Haloferula helveola: one gene and its partner. The protein of the gene in region 1 interacts with the protein of each later gene in a pairwise test. Links are inferred from orthologs where the notes say so. Each region holds a gene or a part of one and is shown in the gene's direction. Other genes may lie near its edges. The genes, in order: def and HAHE_RS06260.

Region 1 (6,330 bases):
GGGCGTGGAAGCGCGGCAGTGACCGGGCGCTTTGCATCGCCAACATCACCGCGGTTCAGAAGGCGGTTCGAGGCTATGCGAACATGTCCGGCCGGAGCCCGGGGGATACGATTCTGGGGCTTGAGGCCCGGGTGGTCGGCCCTGACCAGTTTTTCGAGAGTCTGCCGGTCTGCCCCGGTTCAGGCATCTACACGTTGGGTGGCGATTTGGTTCCGCCCCTCGGGGATCTCTACATGAAGTGCTCGCTCGATTTGACGGAGGAGCACGTCCCGGAAGTCACGATCAACTGGTGAGCCTGATCGGGCGGATCCGCATTTCGTGGATTGCAGGATCTCCGGGCACGGTGGATGCTCGCGGTAATCCGCGATGCAAGCCGTCCAGACCATCGACCGAGTCAGCGATGCCCGCCTTTGGCTGGTAGCGGTGCTGGTTTCAGTCGCGGTGAATGGAACGGTGGTCCTGGTCCTCGCGTTTTTGGCCCTGCACTCGCTGATTTTCACTATCCCCGAGCCGGAGCAGGGCGAGCAAGCTGCGGAGGAAAGGGTGATGACGATTCTGCCGATGGTCGCGGCTGAGCCGCCGCCTCCACCGGTCGAGAAACCAATGGGGTTTGCGAGGACATCGGAGGACCAGCCTTCCGGGCTTCCGGAGAATCCGAAGTTCATCGGCGAGCGGGACACTTTGGCGACGAGTGATGCCGCGGCCGTCGCGGATGCGCCCGACATGCCGAGTCAGACGGGCATCGAGCCGCGGGTGCCCGACGAGATCGAAACGACGACGAGCGAGTATCAGGATGGGTCGCTGGATCAAGCCGATCCGGCGGGGGCTCCCGCAGAGCCGACCGAGATGGCGGTCGAAACGCCACCGGCCGACCCTGCGGATCCGGTCAGTCCGCCGCCGTCCGAAGTCGAAGCTCCGGAAGAAGGAATCCCGGGGGTGCCGAAGGAACGGCTCGCTGATGGACCTCTGCCGGTCGATCGACCGGTTCCGCCCGAGATGGTGGAGGAGGAGCCGAAGTCTGCGCCCGAGACGGCTCGGACGGAAGAAGGCGAGCGCAAGGAGGAGGCTGTCGAAGAGCAGCCGAAGGAGGTGAAGAACCAGCCGGGCAGCGATCCGGGCTTCCGGGGATACCAGCGCAAGACGGAGCTGAAGGGCTCGATCTCCCGCAGCGGCCGCTCCGCTTTGGATGTGAAGAGCGGCCCGTTGGGGAAGTACCACGCCGCCCTGAGCCGGGCGATCGAGCAATCATGGCAGCGTCAGGTCGTGCGCAACCGGGACTTTATCACGCCGGGCGTGATCCGGATCCGGGTGGTGCTCGACGAGAACGGTCGGGTGCGCACTGTCGGAACGGTCGAGGAGTTCGGAGTGGGAACGATCCAGATCGGCTTCACCCACGCGGCGATCCGCGAAGCGGACCTGCCGAAGATGCCGGCCGACGTGAAGAAGGAACTCGATGGCGAGCCTCTCGAACTGCTTTACAACTTCATCTTCTGAGTCCGAGTCTCACTGTTCTTCCATGCAACCCGTCCTCTCCCTGTTAGCTGCCGGCTCGACGCCCAGCGTGATCGAGCAAATCGAGCTGTTCTTCCGCGAGGGGGGATTCTTCATGATCCTTCTCGGTCTCACCTCGGTCGTGGGAGTTGCGGCGATCTGCTACAAGTTCCTGACTCTCGCCCGTTCCCGGATCGTACCTGACGATCTTGCGGCGGACGTCGATTCCTTCGAGAGCCGTATCCAGTCCGGGAGGGTTGAAGAGGTTCTCAATACCTTTGAGAGGGGTGAGAGCGCGCTCGCCCGTTTGGGCGCGGTCACAGTTGGTCAGCGGGGTCGGCCGCAGTCCGAGATCGCCGAGGCCGTCCAGGCCATGGCCCGGTCGGAGATTGTCCGGCTCCACTCGGGTATGGCGTCGATCGATGTGGTTATCAGCGTCGCGCCCCTTCTCGGGCTCTTGGGGACGGCGTCCGGTCTGGTGGTGGTCTTTTCCGGGCTCGGGTCCGACAATACCGACTGGGTAATGATCACCGCAGGTATCGGGCGGGCTCTCAAGACGACGATCGTCGGGATGGCGATCGCCGTGCCAGCGATCATTGCCCAGGGATTCTTCCAGCGGAAGATCGAGACCTATGCGGCACGGCTGGAAGTGCTGCTGACCAAGCTCGCCCATGTCTGCGAGCGGTCGCCGCGGCTCGTCCCGAACCCCTCGGCGGGTGAAGCCGATTGAGACCGATGCGGTTCGAACGTCCTGCTTCCCGTCCGCGCCAGGTGCCGATCGTCTCGCTGATCGACATCCTGTTCATCGTGCTCATCTTCTTCATTGTCTCCTCGGAGTTCAAAAAGAAGCGCGAGGTGCTCAAGATCGAGTTGCCGACGGTGCGTGAAGTCCCTTCGGACACGATCGTCGACGAACGGTCGATCCTGGCGATTGATGCCGACGGTGCGATCCGGCTCGATGAGCTGACCGTCCCCAATTTGAAACTATTGAAGCCGTACTTGAACGCTTACGTGAAGGAGAATCCCGGCCGCAAGCTGGAGCTCGAGGCGGACAAGGATGTGTCCCTTGAGAAGCTTGTCGCGATCTGGGATGCGTTGACCGCCGCGGGCATCGAAGTTAAGGACGTCCCCGCGCGCATCAGTTTGCCCGCCGAATCCAGCGACTCCGAATGATTCTCGACATTGTCCAGTACGGCCACCCTGTCCTCCGCGAACGTTGCCAGCCGGTGGAACGGGTGGATGACGAGGTCCGCAAGCTAGCGGAAGATATGGTCGAGACGATGTACGATGCCCAAGGGGTGGGGCTCGCCGCACCGCAGGTCGGGGTCGCGTTGCGGCTCGCGGTCGTGGATGTCGCGCACGATCCCGAGTGTGTCAGTTTTCTCAAGGTGAACGGTGAGGATGCGAAGCTCGAGGACTGGATGCCCTTGGTCTTCATCAATCCGGAACTGGATCTCGGCACCGAGAAGGAAAAGGACACGGAAGGCTGTCTGAGCATCCGTGATATCCGGGCGGATGTCAGCCGTCCGGCCGCCCTCCGCGCGAAGCTTCCCCAGCTCGACGGCACGGTCATTGAGCTCGAAACCGACGGTCTGCTTGCGCGTGCGATCCAGCACGAGACCGACCATCTCAACGGCGTGCTCTTCATCGATCGCGTCTCGCCGGCGACCAAGGTCAGCCTGCGTCGCAAATTAAAGCGGCTTGCGGCCGGGGGGTGAAGCTTGGCACGATGAGTTCTCGACTCATTCCGAAGATTAGGATAATCAAAATATCCATGACGTCGCAGCGGCGTTCCTACCCCAAAAATCGCTGAATCATGAGCAAAGACAAAGGTATCTTCGAGCCTCAGGAAGGCTTCGCGTCTCCTCCGAAAAGTCCGTTTTCCGTCGATGACGGGCCGGAGAATCCCTTCGCGGCTCCGTCGGGTGGCAGCAAGTCTCCCTTCTCGGTCGATGAGGACGAACCGGCGACCCGTCTGACCTCCGATGACGATAAGGGTTCCGAGCCGTTTGCTTCCGGTCAGGGCAAATCACCTTTTGGTTACGAGCCTCCCGTTGCCGGGTTTGGCGATTCGCCGTTCAAGGAAGCGGATGAGCCGAAGGCGAGTTCGGATTCGCCGTTTGCCGACTCGGCTCCCGAGCCGGCCAAGGAGAGTTCCGAGTCGAATGCGCCTTTCGGTGATCCGGCACCCGCTGCGACTCCCGCACCGGCACCTGCCGCCTCGGCTCCGGCTCCGGCTCCGGCTCCGGCTCCGACGCCAGCCCCGGCAAGCGCCGTTGAGAGCGAATCCACCGCGATTCGTCAGTTGGAGCTCCGCGCCATCTTCGGTGTGGATCGCGAATTGTCGGAATCCGAGATCCTCCAGCGGTCGCGATCGCTTCCCGGTATCCGCAACCTCGGCCGGGTTTCTTCGGCGGATGCAGGTGCGGTTGAAGCCATCAAACGGGTGATCGGCGGACTTGGCTTCGGTGATGGTGCGGTGACCCTGTATGCCGGCAAAGCTCCGGTCGACTTCATTCGCGAAGGTTCGGTTCTGCTGGCGGTTCAGACTGACGGCAGCTTCGCACCCGGCGTTCGTGAGACGCTGATCCTCGTCGCCCGCGAATTGGGGCGGATGTAAGCCCCATCCTGTGCCGACATGAGGCGCTCATCCGACATCCGTGCCCCCAAGCTCGTGATTGTCGGAGCGCCCGGCTGCGGGAAACTTGAGATTCTTCGATCGGTCGCGGCCCGTTTCGGCGAACCACCGCCGGAAGCGGTCCGGGTCGGATTCTGGGAGACGGCGAAGTTCGATCTGGAAGTCGACGGACTGCGGTTCGAGGTCGCCTGTCTGCATGGGCCCCAGGAGTATCGGGCATCGGAAGAATTGCTTCTCCACAGGGCCATCGGAGTGATGTGCGTGATGGATGTCGAACCGCGTTGCCTCCAGGCGGCGTGGGATTCTCTCGTCGTCACTTCGGAGAACGCCCGGAGGAACGGTTTCGAACTGCGAGCCATTCCCTTCGTTCTCCAGTATCACCGGGCGGACCGGCATCCGCAGTTCGATGCCGCGAAGCTCGATGCTTGGCTCGGCGTGCCGACCCATTCGGTGCCGCGTTTCGTGACCCCCGACAGTGTCCCCGATGCGAACGGTGGAGCATTTGACGCGTTGCTCGCTTCGGTTCGTAAGAGGATCGAGGCCGCATGAGTGCCCGGTGGAGGGTACGCGTCGATACCGGCGGCACGTTCACTGATGCGTGGGCGATCGGCCCGGACGGCGAGGAACGCCGCTGCAAGGTGCTGTCGGACGGGCGGTTGAGGGTCCGGCTCGGCGAGTTGCGGAATGGCCGGCGTCCACTCGAAGGGCCTGCCGCCGAACTTCCTGACGGACTTCTGGTCGGGTGGCGGACGGAGGACGGTCGCACGGTGGTGGTTCATGAGTCGGGTGCTCTCGAACTCCCGGGCAATGGAGGGATGGTCGAGCTGGATGGCGGTGAGGAAGCGCCTGTGGTCGCCGCACGAATCCTCACCCGGACCGCGAGTGGTGTTCGTTTGCCATCGATGGACTTCCGGGTCGCGACCACCCGCGGCACGAATGCCCTGCTGGAACGGAAGGGTGCGGACGTTGCGCTCTTCGTGACGGAGGGCTTCGAGGATCTTACGCTGATCGGGGACCAGAGGAGGGAACGCTTGTTCGAGCTCAAGCAGCCACCAGCCGACCGGTTGGCCAGAACGATCTACGGGGTTTCTAGTCGATTGTCGGCGGATGGTGCCCAACTGGTTCCGCCCGACCGCTCCCAGATTGCCGAAGTGGCGCGTCGGGCCCTCGATTCCGGATGCCGGGTGGCTGCGGTCGCGCTGCTCCATTCGTGGCGGGACGCGCACCATGAAAAATTGGTCGGTCGCTGGCTGATTGAGGAGGGTTTCGAGCAAGTGACGCTGTCCTCGGAGGTGGCTCCATTGATCCGTCTCCTGCCGAGAACGGAGACGGCCTTGGCCGATGCCTTCCTCGCGCCGGTGATGCGCCACTTCATCCGTCGTGTGACCGAGCCTCTGGGTGACCAGTCGGCATGGCTGATGACGAGTGCCGGTGGGCTCGTTCCGGCCGATCGTTATCACCCCAAGGACTCGTTGCTTTCCGGTCCTGCGGGAGGACTCATCGGCGCCGCCGAACTCGCGAGGGCGGCCGGCTACCCGAAGGTTCTGACTTTCGACATGGGCGGAACGAGTACTGACGTGGCTCGAATTGACGGTCCTTTCCGGTATCGCGAGGAACAGCGGATCGGACCGGCCCGGGTGATGGCACCCGCGCTTGAGATCGAAACGGTGGCAGCGGGTGGCGGTTCGATTTGCGAATGGAGGAACGGGCGGCTCGAGGTTGGTCCGGAGAGCGCCGGCTCCGATCCCGGGCCGGCGTGCTATGGTCGTGGTGGTCCGTTGACGTTGACGGATGTGAACCTGCTGCTGGGTCTCATGGATGCCGATAAGGCGGGCATCCCGCTGGATGTGGGGGCTTCACGTGCCCGATTCAGGGAATTGGTCGCCGAGATGGAGCGCTCGGGTGAGGACGTTGGCGATCCCGATGGTCTGCTGGCCGGCATCCGCGAGGTGGCGATTGAGAAGATGGCTGAAGCAATCCGTTCGGTCAGCGTTCGGGATGGGGTTGAGGTTGAGGATTACGCCCTGCTAGCCTTCGGGGGAGCGGGGCCCCAGCATGCTTGTGCGATCGCGGACCGGCTCGGGGTCCGATCCGTGCTGGTGCCCGCCGATGCCGGCTTGCTCAGCGCATGGGGGCTGGAGCGGGCGGTGCGCCAGGAACAGCGGGTCAGGCAGGTGCTCCTTCCGCTCGGGACGGGTGGT
Region 2 (6,132 bases), 2.6 Mb from region 1 along the record:
TGGCGGATCCGACATGGCGGCTGATCAGGAAACGGTTGAGGTTCGGGATAAGGCGAGACCACCCGGCAACCGGCTGGAGGCGGTTTTGGTCTGAGCTTGTCCGGGCTCGGGCCACATCGTGGGGTCGGGCGCCCATGGACCTTCGCCAAGGAAATCGGCAACGAGCTCGCCGAGACTCAAGTCGAAGAGCGCGCGAAACGCCCCTTCACCGGCATCCTCCCAATCGGCCTTCGCGGCGAACTCGAGCAGCACCTCGCGTGGCGGACCGATGTCGACCTCGATCTTCCGCCACAGCACCTGCGCGAGATTGTAGCTCAACTCGAAGCTGTCCCCTTGCAGGTTCCATGACTCACCGGTCCAGAACTGCTGGATGGTGTGTTCATTCCAGTGGTCCTCATGCTTCCCATACATCTCCGCATCGAGGTGAAACACCTGTGTGCCGCAAACCCACTCTTCCATCCGCATCGCGAGAGCCTCGTTGAGCCACGTCGGGATCGGGAGGTGGGTGACGCATGCATGCGTCAACTCGTGGACGAAGACGGTCCGATAGGACGAGTAGTCGGTTGCCGGCAGCGCGAAGTGGACATAGCCCGCGCCACTCAGACAAACCCCTCCCGACATCGGATGCTCGCCGTCGGGATAGAAGGGATCGATGTAGTCATAGTAGTCGGCGAGCTTGCCGAAAATGAACACCACGTGCTTCCCGTAGCCGTCATCGGACGTCACACCGTGAAGGCTTCCGAGGATCCGTTTCAGGGCTTCCTCGAGGAACTCCTTGGCACCCCGGACCACGTGATCCGGAGCCTCGGTGACCAGCAGGAAGTTCGGCGTCTCGTGGACTTGGTAGCCACCACCCAGTCCGGAGCGGATCCGGTTGACCCACTGGTGCGAGACGTCCATCCACGCATCGCTTCTCTCTGACTCCGGAAGCTTCTCCTCGATGATCTCGCCGATCGCCTCCCAGTCGGGGTAGCAGAAGCGCCCCCCGACGTGGAGGTGTTCGGTGAGATCCGGGAGAGTGGTCATCCGGGGCCGGTTTTCAGTAGTTCGGTTCCTTGACCTCGGCGGTCACGGCGGCGGCGAGGACGGATGCCTTCTTGCCCTCGCCGGTGGCGCGGTAGTTCGGCACGATCCGGTGACCGAGCACGGCCGGCGCGACGGCCCGGATGTCCGAGCAGGCCGGTGCGGCACGGCCGTTGAGGAGCGCCATCGCTTTCGCCCCGAGGACGAGGTACTGCGAAGCTCGCGGTCCGGCGCCCCACTCGAGGTAGTCCTTGGCGACCTGCGATGCCGTGCTTTCCGCCGGACGGGTCGCCATCGCGAGGTCGACGGCGTAGCCGAGCACGTGGTCGGCCACCGGCATCGCCCGGACGAGCTTCTGCAGCGCCCGGACTTCCTCCGGACCGACCACCGCGTTGAGCGTGGGAAAGTCTCCGATCGTCGTCCGCCGGACGATCTCGATCTCCTCGTCGCGGTCGGGGTAGCCGAGGTCGAGCGAGAACATGAAACGGTCGAGTTGGGCCTCGGGCAGCGGGTAGGTCCCCTCGTGCTCGATCGGGTTCTGGGTCGCCACCACCAGGAACGGATCGGGCAGCGCCCGGGTCTCGCCGGCGATCGTCACGCGGCGTTCCTGCATCGCCTCCAGCAGCGCGGCCTGCGTCTTCGGCGGCGTCCGGTTGATTTCATCGGCCAGCACCAGATTGGCGAAGATCGGGCCCTTCCGATACTCGAACTCCATTCGGCCCTGGACCTCGTGGATGACCTCCGATCCGAGGATGTCGGACGGCATCAGGTCGGGCGTGAACTGGATCCGGCTGAAGTCGAGGCCGAGGACCTTGGCGATCGACTGGACCAGAAGGGTCTTTGCCAGCCCGGGGACGCCGACCAACAGGCAGTGGCCGTTGGCAAATAGCGAGCCGACCAGCGCGGCGACGATGGCGTCCTGGCCGACAATCGCCCGTGAGAGCTCGGTGGAGATGCGTTGCGCGGCCTCGCGGGCGGCGTCGACGGACGGGGCGGTGGCTTCCTGGGACATGGGGATCGGAGAATGAAAAAGTCTGACGGTCTAAAACCCCTGAAGCGTCGCCGGTGTTAGGAAAATGATAAAAAGGAGGCGAAGTTGGAATTCACAGAGGCTTCACGGAGCCCTCACCTGCAGGCGCCGTGCCGGGATCAGAGCACAAAAAAAACACCGGCCTCCTTGGGAAGGCCGGTGCTTGAAAATCGTTGGGATCGGAGAGACCGCTTACTTGGAGTATTCCACGGCGGCTGGCATCTCCTGGAACTGCGGAAGTTCGCGGAGGGCCGGTGCGGCAGGTTCGCCGGTGCAGCAGCAGGAGGCGCTGATCAGGGCGATGGCGGAAGCGCTAAGAGCGGCAAGAAATCGGATCATCATTGGTTTTTGGTGACGTTGACTGCGAATGCTGTCGAAAATACGGGGCGGACTGTCAAGCAGTCCGCCCCGGTTTTAAGTCATTGTTTCTCTCCCGGCGGTCAGCCGGAGGAGTCCGAAATCCTTACTTGGCAGGAGCCACGTAGGTCGGAGCAGCAGGAGCCGGAGCGCTCTCGCAGCAGGAAGTGGCGAGGAAAGTACCGGCGGCTGCAGCGGCAAGGAGGGCGATCTTCACGATTTTCATGATCTGAGTAGGTCAGGTAGTTCGATGTTTGGGTGGAGCTGCCGACTGGCAACAACGCGCCCACTCTAACGACCCGACCCGACCGCGCAAGGTAAAAGCCGGGGCGGCAAATCCGGCGTTCAACCCTCGAATTGATGGACCGCGAATGAACGCGAATTCACATGAATGAACGGGAAATCTCTCCCAACCAAGGGCCATGCCGGTCCGATTCTTACGGTCCCCGGGCTTCACAGCCCCATCCGATCGGATTCCCTTCGCCGGTATCGGAATTCGCGTCCATTGGCGTCCATTCGCGGTTCAAAAATCACACGCAGGCGACCCTCCGCACCCGGAGTCATGGGAAACGCACGACAGGATTGCCAGCCGCGCATCGGGCCCTACACTGCCCGCCCCTTCCGATTCCATGAGCGAACCCAAGAACCTCGCGATCGTCGGCGCCACCGGTGCGGTGGGCGAAGAGATGCGCCTGTGCCTCGAGCAGCGCGACTTCCCGGTCAAGTCGCTGACCCTGCTCGCTTCCGCCCGCTCGGCCGGCAAACGCTTCCCCTTCCGCGGCGAAGAGATCGAGGTCAAGGAACTCACCCACGACTCGTTCGAGGGGATCGATATCGCGCTGTTTTCCGCCGGCGGCGGGATCTCGAAGGAATTCGGGCCCTCGGCGGCCGCGGCCGGCTGCGTGGTGATCGACAACTCGTCGGCTTTCCGGATGGACGAGGACGTGCCGCTGGTCGTCCCGGAAATCAATCCGGACACCGCCCGCACCGCCCCGCGCGGGATCATCGCCAACCCGAACTGCTCGACCATCATCGCGCTGATGGGGCTGGCCCCGCTTCACGAAGCCTTCGGTCTCCGCTCGATCATCGCCTCGACCTACCAAGCCGTGTCGGGCTCGGGCGCGCAGGGAATCGTCGAGCTTGAGGAGCAGGTCAATGCGATCGCCACCGGCGGCACTTTCGAACCCAAGGTCTACCCGCGCCAGATCGCCTTCAACGTGATCCCCCAGGTCGACGCCTTCACCGACAACGGCTACACCAAGGAGGAGCTGAAGATGCTCAACGAGGGCCGCAAAATCCTCGGTCTCCCGGAATTGAAAGTCTCGTGCACCTGCGTGCGCGTGCCGGTCTACCGTTCGCACTCGATCTCGATCACCGCCCAGTTCGAACGACCGGTCGATGTCGACGCGGCACGAGCCGCCTACGCCGGAAAGGCTGGAGTCGCAGTGAAGGACGATCCGGCCAACGGACAGTTCCCTGTTCCACTCGACACCACCGGTCAGGACGACTGCCTCGTCGGACGCATCCGCAAGAACCTCGTCTTCAAGAACGCGCTCGACCTGTGGGTCGTCGGTGACCAGGTCCGCAAGGGAGCGGCCCTCAATGCCGTGCAGATCGCCGAGCTGCTCTGACCCGGAACCGCCCGGACTCCCCGTTCGGCCCACCTGAATTCCTCCTTGGCGACCTTGGCGTCTTGGCGGTGAATCCCCCATCCTCATGGACGACCTCAAGCAATACCTGACCGACCGCGCCGCGGAGGTGGATGCGGCCCTCGATGCCTTCCTGCCGAAGGCGAGGCAACGGCCGGCCACGGTGCACGAGGCGATGCGCTACAGCCTGTTCGCCGGCGGCAAGCGCTTGCGTCCCGTCCTTTGCCTCGCGGCCGCCGAAGCCTGCGGGGGCGATCCGGATGCCGCGTTGCCCTCGGCCTGCGCGGTCGAACTGATGCACACCTACTCGCTGGTCCATGACGACCTGCCGTGCATGGACGACGACGACCTGCGGCGCGGCCGGCCGACCTGCCACAAGGTTTATGGCGACGGCATGGCGGTGCTGACCGGTGACGCACTCCTTACCGAGGCATTCCTGGTGCTGTCCGAGTCGTCACCGACCCGGCGCTATCCGCTGGCGGCCTTCGTCGCCGAGCTCGCGATCACCGGAGGTTCGACGAAACTGATCGGGGGCCAGGTCATGGACCTCGAGGGTGAGGGCAAGGACCTGACCAAGGCGCAGTTGGTGAAGATCCACGAAGCCAAGACGGCGGCGCTTCTGACGACCAGCATCCGGCTCGGCGCGATGAGCGCCAACGCCACCGATGGGAAACTCGAGTCGCTTTCCACCTTCGGTCACGCCCTCGGGCTCGCGTTCCAGGTCATCGACGACATCCTCGACGTCACGCAGACCACCGAGAAGCTCGGCAAGACCGCCGGCAAGGACGAGGCCGTGGCCAAGGCGACCTACCCGGCCATCCTCGGGCTCGACAAGGCCCGCAAGGAAGCCCACCGCCTGACCAAGAAGGCGATGTCGGCCCTTGAACCCTTCGGCAGGAAGGCACACCGGCTTCGCCAGATCGCCGAGTATCTTCTGGAGCGAGATTACTGACTTCCGAGCGAGCTCGCGGAGCCGAGGGAAGCCGGCTGCATGAGGAGTATAACAGGCGCGCCGCTCCAATTCCCCCCAGGCTTTCCCCTTGCGGGCAACAAGCGTCGGCGACGAAGCTCGGCGCGTGAAATGCGCTCACTGCGGAGGCCGGCTTGAAGGCAACCTGACGATCTGTCCGTTCTGCAACACACGGCAGGATGTCGACCTTCAGCAGATCCATTTCCGCGACCTCGGTAACGACGGATCCCTGCCCTGTCCGGGATGTGAATCGACCCTGAGCGTGATCGAGTTCGACGCCGATCCGAAGATCCGCATCGAGCGCTGCGAGTCCTGCCTCGGCCTGTTCTTCAATCCGGGTGAACTCGAGGCTCTGTTGGAAGCGAAAACCAATCCGCTGGTCTGGCTCGACCGCCAGCGGCTTTCGGAGATCTCGGAGAACTTCGGCTACAACCACGAGGTCATCTACCTGCGCTGCCCGATGTGCCGGGAAATGATGAGCCACCTCAACTTCGGCGGCCAGAGCGGGGTCATCCTCGACCGTTGCGGGACCCATGGCGTGTGGGTCGAAGGTGGTGAGCTGAGGCGGATGCTCGAATGGTGGCGAGCGGGAGGAAAGCACCTCCACCAGGCACACGAAACCCGCAAGGCGGAGCGACTGAAGTCGGTCGATATCCAGAGACAGCGGGCAAGACGCGCCTCGCGCAACTTCCCGCCGGACTCCGGTGCCGATCTGCCCGACGGCGACTACATGAGCCCGGGCGAGGCGATCGTCGACACGCTCAAGGACGTGCTGGCGTGGTTTGCCGACTAACGTGGGTTTCAGCCGAGGCGCCGCGACATGTAATGGGCCACGGCTTCGGTACGGGAGCGGACATGCATCTTGGTGTAGATGTTCTTCAGGTGGCTGCGGACGGTCTCGATCCCGATGCCAAGATGGTCGGCGATCTCCTTGTTCGAATAACCCTTGGTCAGCAGCACGAGCGTTTCCTCCTCGCGATGGGTGAGGGCCACCGAGGGATCGGAGAGTCCGGATTTCTTCCGGAAAGAGGCGACCACGTGGCGGGCGATTTCGCTGGTCATCGGCGCTCCTCCGTTGAGCACGTCCAGCAAAGCCGCTCGGA

The links.
Region 2: the proteins of def (region 1) and HAHE_RS06260 interact in binary tests that used the Escherichia coli proteins (3 or more experiments, as listed by UniProt). The link is inferred for Haloferula helveola from one-to-one orthologs.

What each region holds. Positions count from the first base shown.
Region 1 is NZ_AP024702.1:4,313,754-4,320,083, forward strand. What follows is about bases 1,470-4,434. They hold def (peptide deformylase), read left to right. Parts: upstream 1,470-2,660; coding sequence 2,661-3,209; downstream 3,210-4,434. Other genes in these bases: HAHE_RS16285 (hypothetical protein), read left to right, coding at 1,470-1,494; HAHE_RS16290 (MotA/TolQ/ExbB proton channel family protein), read left to right, coding at 1,517-2,221; HAHE_RS16295 (biopolymer transporter ExbD), read left to right, coding at 2,227-2,664; HAHE_RS16305 (hypothetical protein), read left to right, coding at 3,308-4,111; HAHE_RS16310 (hypothetical protein), read left to right, coding at 4,130-4,434. In the rest of the region: HAHE_RS16280 (hypothetical protein), read left to right, coding at 1-293; more of HAHE_RS16285, read left to right, coding at 367-1,469; more of HAHE_RS16310, read left to right, coding at 4,435-4,678; HAHE_RS16315 (hydantoinase B/oxoprolinase family protein), read left to right, coding at 4,675-6,330. UniProt on the Escherichia coli protein: Removes the formyl group from the N-terminal Met of newly synthesized proteins. Requires at least a dipeptide for an efficient rate of reaction. N-terminal L-methionine is a prerequisite for activity but the enzyme has broad specificity at other positions.
Region 2 is NZ_AP024702.1:1,712,832-1,718,963, forward strand. The notes cover bases 2,274-5,040. They hold HAHE_RS06260 (aspartate-semialdehyde dehydrogenase), read left to right. Parts: upstream 2,274-3,039; coding sequence 3,040-4,041; downstream 4,042-5,040. Other genes in these bases: HAHE_RS06255 (hypothetical protein), read right to left, coding at 2,274-2,395; HAHE_RS06265 (polyprenyl synthetase family protein), read left to right, coding at 4,127-5,011. In the rest of the region: HAHE_RS06240 (DUF58 domain-containing protein), read right to left, coding at 1-15; HAHE_RS06245 (hypothetical protein), read right to left, coding at 25-1,026; HAHE_RS06250 (AAA family ATPase), read right to left, coding at 1,040-2,035; more of HAHE_RS06255, read right to left, coding at 2,246-2,273; HAHE_RS06270 (zf-TFIIB domain-containing protein), read left to right, coding at 5,136-5,822; HAHE_RS06275 (response regulator transcription factor), read right to left, coding at 5,831-6,132.